DNA from 2 places in the Candidatus Pelagibacter bacterium nBUS_25 genome. Region 2 is predicted to be linked to the other one. Evidence: riboswitches for the same ligand, from Rfam matches in the RefSeq annotation. Region 2 holds a riboswitch; the other holds the start of a gene.
What was found. A riboswitch is a leader RNA that binds a small molecule or an ion and turns the genes downstream of it on or off. The one in region 2 is predicted to bind glycine.
Positions count from the first base shown of each region.

Region 1 (4,441 bases), 510 kb from region 2:
AATGATTAGAAAAGATCATAATGATCAAATTTTTAGAACAGAAAATGAGAAAAATAATGCAATTATTGAAAAAATTGTTGAATGTCATAATGATGGTCAACCAATTTTAATTTTCACATCTAGCATTAACAAATCTGAAATTTACTCAACCTTGTTAAAGAAAAAAAATATTAAACATGTTGTATTAAATGCTAAAAATCATGAGAATGAAGCAGATATAATAGCTAATGCAGGTAAAGAAAAATCAGTAATTATCACAACAAGTATTTCTGGAAGAGGGGTAGATATTCAGCTAGGTGGAAGGAAAGGGTCTATAGAAGAGGTTCAACTTAAAAAAGATAAAAACAAAATAAAATCTTTAGGTGGGTTATTTGTAGTTGGAACTGAAAGAATGGAGTCAAGGAGAGTTGATAATCAAGCAAGAGGTAGAGCAGGAAGACAAGGCGATGAAGGTAGCTCCATATTTTATGTGAGTCTTGAGGACGATCTAATGAGAATTTTTGGATCAGAGTCTATGAATAAAATGCTAGAAAAATTAGGGCTTAGGAATGGAGAAAGCATTGATCACCCATGGATTAACAAAGCACTAGAAAGAGCTCAACAAAAAGTGGAAGCTAGAAACTTTGATATTAGAAAAACTTTAATTAAATTTGATAATGTTTTAAATGATCAAAGGCATGTCATATTTTCTCAAAGAAAAAATGCAATGAATAGTCTAAATATATTTGACTACTCTGATGAATTTTTGGAAGAAATAATTCAAGATATCATTAAATTAAAAATTCAAAATTTATCAAATCCTAAAAGTAATGAGTTTAGTAATCGTCTGAAACAGATTGTTGGTAAAAGTTTTGATGAATTAGAATTGAAAGAATTAATTTCTGCAAAAGATGAAGAAATAAAAGAAAAAATTATAAATAAATTTTCAGACTCAAGAAATGAAAGAATTAAACTTTTAGGTGAAGATCATGCAAAAGAAATTGAAAAAAGAATTTTTTTACAGTCAATAGATTTAAATTGGAAATCACATATTCAATATTTAGAACAACTAAGACAGGTGATTGGGCTTAGATCTTATGGGCAACGGGACCCCTTAATCGAGTATAAAAAGGAAGCTTTTGATCTATTTTCAAATTTATTAAATAAATTAAAATTAGATTTTGTAACTATATTAATGAATTTAAAAGTTGTTACAGAACAACAAGAAGAAAACAAAAAAACAATGGTAGATCAAATTAAAAGTGGGAAAAAAATTGGTAGAAACGAACCTTGCTCATGTGGCTCTGGAAAAAAATTCAAACATTGCTGTGGTGCTTTATAAATTTTAAAATAAAGTAAAGGCAATAAGCAATAAAGCTATGCCAACAATTGTAGAGCCTATTAAAAATCTTTTTGATTTTAAAATTTTATCAAAATTATTACTTTTAACTGTCAGAGTGCTTAAATCCTCAGAGTTACTTATAAATCCTTTATTTCTTCCAATTTTTAAAAATTTATTTTTTCTTTCATTCATTATTTCTTCAGATGATAGATCTTTAAAATAATTTAAATTTTTTGATATAGAGTCTCTTAGACCTTCTAACATTTGATCTCTATCTCTGTGAGCGCCCCCTAATGGTTCAGGAATTATCTCATCAATAACTTTTAATTCTAATAAATCTTTTGCTGAAAGTTTCATTGCTTTTGCGGCATCAAGCATTTTTTTAGGATCTCTCCACAAAATAGTTGCACATCCTTCTGGGGAAATTACTGAATAAATTGCATTTTCTAACATAATCACTTTGTTAGATGACGCTAACGCTATTGCACCTCCAGAACCCCCTTCACCAATAATAATTGCTAAAGTTGGAACACTTAGTTCCATGCAACACTCAATTGATTTAGCTATAGCCTCTGCTTGACCTCTTTCCTCAGCTCCAACACCTGGATAAGCTCCTGGTGTGTCTATAAATGATATTATTGGAATATTAAATTTATTTGCTAAATTCATTAATCGAATTGTTTTACGATAACCTTCGGGTCTCATCATTCCAAAATTTCTCTCAATTCTGGTTTCTAAGTTCTCACCTTTCTCTTGACCTATTACTAAAACTGAAGTGCCATTAAATTTAGCAAATCCAGTTAAAACAGATTTGTCCTCACCATAAAAACGGTCTCCCGACAAAGAAATGAAATCATCAAACAAATTATCAATGAAAAACTTAGATTTTGGTCTGTCCTCATGACGAGCAACCATCGTGGTTTGCCAAGGATCAAGGTTTGAATAAATATCTTTTAATTTTTTATCAAGCTCAGCTTGTGTACTAGATATTTTTTGAGTGTCTACCTCAGAAAGACCATCTTGATTATATGGATCTTTCAATTTTTCTATCTCAGATTCTAAATTTTTAATGTCTGTTTCAAAATTGAGATAATTTTTCATGGAGTATTTATAATAGAATTTAAATTATAAAAAAGGCAATAAAATGTTAATTAAAATAATTATTAGCAATATTAATTGACTTAATATTTTTTAAGGATACAAATTTCACATCGGGAGAGACTAATTAACTTTTTAGCGCCGAAGGAGCAACCACCCCGGAAACTCTCAGGCAAAAGGACCGATCGAAGCATAACACTCTGGAAAGAGATTGATTTCCGCCGAAGGAGCAAAACTCTCAGGCAAAAATACAGATGGGGTAACAAAAGTGCTATGCCAGATAAATATATAAACATTCATACTCTCAAAGTTTCAGAAAGTTTGTTAAATTTTGTTAATCAGGAGCTATTAACAGATACAGATATTTCATCTGATAAATTTTGGTTAGGGTTTGAGAAAATTGTTAATGAACTTGAGCCTCAAAATAGAGAATTAATAAACTTTAGACAAACTTTGCAAAAAAAAATTGATGATTGGCATATTAAAAACAAAGGTAATGAAATTAAACTAGATGAATATAAAAAGTTTTTATATGAGATTGGATATTTAAAAGAAGAAGGAGAAGATTTTTCAATAGAAACTGAAAATGTAGATGAAGAAATAACAAAAATAGCAGGACCACAACTAGTCGTACCAATTATGAATGCGCGCTATGCTCTTAATGCGGCAAATGCAAGATGGATGAGTTTATATGATAGTCTATATGGAACTGATGTTATAGAGCAATCTGAAGATAGTGTATCTGAAAGGTACGATCCTTTAAGAGGAGAAATGGTTATTAAATATTCAAGAGATTTTTTAGATAAGCATTTTCCACTTAAAAATCTTAGTTGGCACAAAATTACGAGTATTGCTATTAAAGAAGGTAAGTTAAAAACCCTAAAGGGTGCTGACATATTTGATCTAGCTGAAGAACAAAAATTTATTGGTCATAGAGGTGAGGCTGATAATCCTTCAGCAATTATATTGAAAAATAATAACTTACATATTGAAATTTTAAGAGATCCAAGAGCTTTTAGTGCTCAACAAGATCATGCTGGGATTAGTGATATAATTTTAGAAGCTGCTGTCTCAACAATTTGTGATAACGAAGACAGTGTGGCTGCAGTAGATGCTGAAGACAAAGTTGTTTGCTATAGAAACTGGCTTGGATTAATGAAAGGAAATCTTAAAACACAATTTGAAAAAGATGGTAAATTATTTGAAAGAAAACTAAATCCAAACAGAAGTTATATTTCAAAAGATGGAAAAGGACTTAAGTTACATGGAAGAAGTTTATTGTTGGTTAGAAATGTTGGTCATTTAATGACTAACCCTTCGATAATTTTAAGTAATGGTAACGAAGTGCCCGAAGGTATTATGGACGCATTTATAACTGTTGCTGCAGCAATTCATGATTTAAAAAATAAAACAAATTCAAGAACTGGATCAATCTATATAGTTAAGCCAAAAATGCATGGACCAGATGAAACTGAATTTACAGACTTGATTTTTTCTAAAGTTGAGGAAGTGTTGGGTTTAAAAAAATACACTTGTAAAATAGGAATTATGGATGAAGAGAGAAGAACATCATCAAATTTAAAAGAATGTATAAGAACTTTAAAAAATAGAGTTTTCTTCATTAATACTGGATTTTTAGACAGAACAGGTGATGAAATGCACACTTCAATGGAAGCTGGACCCATGATTAAAAAAGGAGATATGAAATCCTCTAAATGGATTTTGGCATATGAAAATAACAACGTTGATGTTGGGCTAAAATGTGGCTTATCAGGAAAAGCTCAAATTGGAAAAGGAATGTGGGCAATGCCTGATAAAATGAAAGATATGATGGAGCAAAAAACAGGACACTTAAAAGCAGGAGCTAATTGTGCCTGGGTTCCCTCTCCAACAGCAGCTGCCTTACATTCATTACATTATCACGAAATCAATATCTTTGATGAACAAAAAAATATTACAAAAAGAGAAAAAGCAAAATTAGATGATCTTTTAACAGTTCCTGTTGCAAATAGACCAAATTGG
Region 1 covers NZ_CP172846.1:99,832-104,272, reverse strand. Annotated here, with positions in the region: gene secA (preprotein translocase subunit SecA) at 1-1,321, shown strand, start outside; gene ACIJYH_RS00530 (acetyl-CoA carboxylase carboxyltransferase subunit alpha) at 1,325-2,422, opposite strand; glycine riboswitch at 2,524-2,613, shown strand; gene ACIJYH_RS00525 (malate synthase G) at 2,693-4,441, shown strand, end outside.
Region 1: linked by a shared signal. The riboswitch ahead of ACIJYH_RS00525 (malate synthase G) and the one ahead of gcvT (glycine cleavage system aminomethyltransferase GcvT) in region 2 are both predicted to bind glycine.

Region 2 (4,441 bases):
TTATGTATTTTACTTATTGCTTCACTAGGATCTTTAATATCTCCTAATGTACCAGGATAACTGATTATACCACAGATAATCTCATCTTTGATATCAGTCTCCTCATCACCAATAATTATTTCTACCCCTAAAGGTTCGGCTCTTGTTTTAATGACTTCAATTGTTTGTGGGTGACAATTTTTTGATACAAAAACTTTATTTGAGTCTGTCTTAGATATTCTATAGCTTAATCCCATGGCCTCAGCCGCGGCTGTTCCTTCATCTAAAAGTGAAGCATTAGCTATATCCATACCTGTAAAATCAATAATCATCTGTTGAAAATTCATTAACATCTCAAGTCTACCTTGAGCAACTTCAGGCTGATATGGTGTGTAAGAAGTATACCACCCTGGATTTTCTAAAATATTTCTCAATATAACGTAAGGAGTGTAGGTTCCGTAATATCCCATTCCTATAAAACTAGAATAAACTTTATTTTTTTTTGAAATATTTTTTAATTTTCTGAGTGCTTTATATTCGGAATTTGGATCTCCTATCTCTAAATCATCTTTTAATAAAATGTTTTCTGGTACGGTATTTTTTATTAACTCATCTAGATTTTTATACCCTAACTCTTTAAGCATAATATCTTGCTCTTCAGTAGAGGGGCCGATGTGTCTTTGAATAAAATCTTTTTGAGCATTTTTTAACATTTAACTACCACTTTCTTTTGCAAATTTGTCATATTCATCTTTGTTCATTAAACTATCTAGTTCATTTTTATCTTTAATTTTCAATTTGAAAAACCAAGCTTCATTTTCTGGATCTGAATTAATTTTACCAGGATCGTCAACTATTGATTGATTATTTTCCATTACTTCACCTGATATAGGTGTGTAAACATCGCTTGCAGCTTTAGTTGATTCTACTACACCCGCATTTCCATCTTTTTCAACAGAAGTACCTACGTCAGGTAATTCTACAAATACAATATCTCCCAACATTTCAGTTGCATGTTGGGTAATACCTATTGTGCCAACATCCCCTTCTATTTTTATCCACTCATGTTCTTTAGAATATTTAACTTCACTCATTTAGTTGCTCCTTTCACATAACTTTTTTTATAAAATGGTAATCCACAAATATTTGCTGGATGTTTTTTTCCTCTTACCTCAAGAAAAACTTTTGTATCTTTTTGAGAAAATTCTTTTTCAACATAACCCATTGCAACTGGTCCATTCAAGCTTGGTCCAAAGGTACCACTAGTTACCTCACCAACAACCAACTCATCTTCATTGAAAATTTTTGTTTTCTCCCTTGCAATCAATCTTCCTTCTGGTTTAATGCCAACTCTAATTTGTGGAGTACCCTCATTAATTTGATTTATAATTTTATCTGAACCTATAAACCCACCATTTTTTATTCTTTCTTTAGATATTGCCCATTTAAGATTGGCTTCGATTGGAGTTTTATCCAAACCCAATTCATGGCCATATAAACACAGTCCAGCCTCTAATCTCAATGTATCTCTAGCGCCAAGTCCTATAAGCTGAGCTCCATTTTCAAGTAATTTTTTTGTAAACTCTTCAGCAAAATCATTGGGGATTGATACTTCAAAGCCATCTTCACCAGTATAACCTGATCTAGTTACAAATAATTTTTGATCTTTGTAATAAAACCAATTTCCTGACATAAAATTTAGGTCTTTTGCTCCATTAAGAATTAAATCTAAAATCTCTACAGACTTAGGTCCTTGTATTGCTATTAAAGATCTATTTTCTTCTAAATTCATCCTATATTTATCGTTAAGTAATTTAGATATAATTTTAAAGTCATTATCCTTGCAAGCAGCATTTAATATTATTAGATAACCGCCACCTATTTTTGTAATAATCAAATCATCATAAATTCCAGCATTTTCATTCATTAAAAAACTATATTTTGATGAATTTACTTTTAAGTCTTTTAAATTTAGTGGAAAAATTTTTTCTAAATCTGCGGTTAGACTATCATCACCATAAATAAACAATTGCCCCATATGCGAAACATCAAAAATGCCTGAGTGTGTTCTTGTAAATTTATGCTCTTCAACAATACCTTTGCTGTATTGTATTGGCATTTCATACCCTGCAAATTCTACAAATTTAGCTTTGTTGTCTTGATGAAGTTTGTTTAAAGATGTTTTTTTTATTTCCATACTAACTCTTTGTACCCATCTGTATATTTGCCTGAGAGTTTTGCTCCTTCGGCGAGAATTTAATCTCTTTCCAGAGTTAATATGTTACGGTCCATTTTACCTGAGAGTTTCCTGGGTGGTTGCTCCTTCGGTGTTACAAAATTTGTAATCTCTCCCGTTAATTATCAATTTATCAACTATTTACAGATGGTCAATGAGAAATACTTTTTTTACGCATACTTAATAGTGAATAAAATTGAACTAATACAGCAAAAATAATTATAGCTCCTCCTATCAACCCAAACATAGATGGTCTTTCACTAACAAATATAAAGGCCCAGATTGGTCCCAAAACAGATTCAGACAACATTATTATTCCAACCATAGCTGAAGGTGTGGTTCTTGCTCCAGTTGTAATAAATATAAATCCTAATCCAACTTGAAAACAGCCACCTAGAAAACCTAGGAAAATATCATGCGGTGAAATCATTATTTCTGTTGAAAGTAAAAAACCAATAAAGCATGAACATATACCTGCTACAAATTGTGCTGGAACCATATCAACTGTTGGAAATTTTCTCACAATAATAATTAAAACTGCAAAGGTGATAGGCATTGTAAATGCTGCAAGATTTCCTGAAAGCTCACCTGGTGTTAATGAATTTCCCACCATTAACAAAACGCCTGATATTGCTAAAATAATTGATGTTAACGTAATTGCAGAAATTTTTTCCTTAAGAAAAAAATAGCCAAATATTGCGAGAAATAAAATTTGAAGAGATATAATAAAATTCGTATTAGCAACTGTCGTGTTATACATTGCAAATACATATCCACAGAAACCAAAAGATAAAATAATTCCACCAATAAACCCTGGTAAACCAGAGTCTTTAAATGCTCTAAAAGTTTTCTTCTTATAAATGATTATTAAAAAAGCTAGAACTGTCAGAGAAAAAAATAAGGATCTCCAGAATAAAATTTGCCATAAAGTTGCACCTTCAAATGACTTAACTATAAGTCCACCAAAACTTAAACAGCAAGCACCTAAAAATACTAATAAAGGTCCTGGTAATTTTGTAATTATATTCATTAAATTTGTGAAATTAAATTTTGAGTTTCCATTTCATACAACTTAAACAAAGTTTCTGCATCAGATAATTCTATTTCTTTGAATTTTATTTTTGACCCAGGTGATATTTGAACCAATCTGTCATAATCAACACTAGCCACAACTCCTATTTTTGGATAACCCCCTATTGTTCCATGGTCTGATAGCATTATAATTGGATTACCATCTGCTGGAACTTGAATTGCCCCCTTTAATAAACCTTCAGATTTAATATTTGTATTAACAATGTTTTCTATTTCAGGACCATTTAGTCTCATACCCATTCGATCAGATAATTTTGATACTGTAAATTCCTTTTCAAAAAAAATTTTTTTTCCTTCTTCAGAAAAATAATCGAAATTAGTTCCTTTTATAACTCTTATATTTTCTACTTTTGAGTTTAAATAATTAGTTTTCTTTTTTTGTTGATTAGTGTTTATTTTTGAAATGATTAATTTTTGATTATGCTCTAATTTTTTACCCTCGTTAGAACCAATGTTGGCCTTAGTATTTATTGAACAGCTACCCCATTGTAATTTTAAATCAAACTCCCCACTAACAGCCAAATAGCCATAAACAGATTTGTTGGTTGATAAAATGTCAATCTCATCTCCATTTTCTAATTGATAATTTTCATAACAATTACCCTCTATTTCGTTATCCTTTTTTCTTATTTTAAAAACTACATCTCCAGCCACAGCTATAGTAATATTGTCTCCACTATACTTTAATGAAGGACCTTGATATGCAAACTCGATAACTGGTAAGTCTAATTTATTACCAACTAGTCGATTAGCTAATAGATAATTTCTATTATCCATGGCTCCACTGAAAGGAATCCCTATATGGTATAAATTATTTCTTCCCATGTCTTGAAATGTTGTATTTATACCAGCTCTTATTATTTCAAAATAATTGTTACTCATTATAATTTTTATATTCTTCAAATGTTATTTGTTTAAATTTTACAGTGTCACCTGGGTTAATTAAATTAGGATCTTTTTCTTTTGAACTATCAAACACTTCTAACGGGGTATTTCCAATGATGTTCCACCCTCCAGGACTTTCAAATGTATAAATATCAGCAAACTGTTCTGTTATTCCAACAGATCCTTTTGGCACCTTTACTCTTGGAGTTTCCAAACGTTGAACTCTCATATTTTCATCTAAATCACCTA
Region 2 covers NZ_CP172846.1:952,889-957,329, forward strand. Annotated here, with positions in the region: gene gcvP (aminomethyl-transferring glycine dehydrogenase) at 1-692, opposite strand, end outside; gene gcvH (glycine cleavage system protein GcvH) at 693-1,073, opposite strand; gene gcvT (glycine cleavage system aminomethyltransferase GcvT) at 1,070-2,176, opposite strand; glycine riboswitch at 2,254-2,343, opposite strand; gene ACIJYH_RS05110 (DMT family transporter) at 2,367-3,245, opposite strand; gene ACIJYH_RS05115 (biotin-dependent carboxyltransferase family protein) at 3,245-4,189, opposite strand; gene ACIJYH_RS05120 (5-oxoprolinase subunit B family protein) at 4,182-4,441, opposite strand, start outside.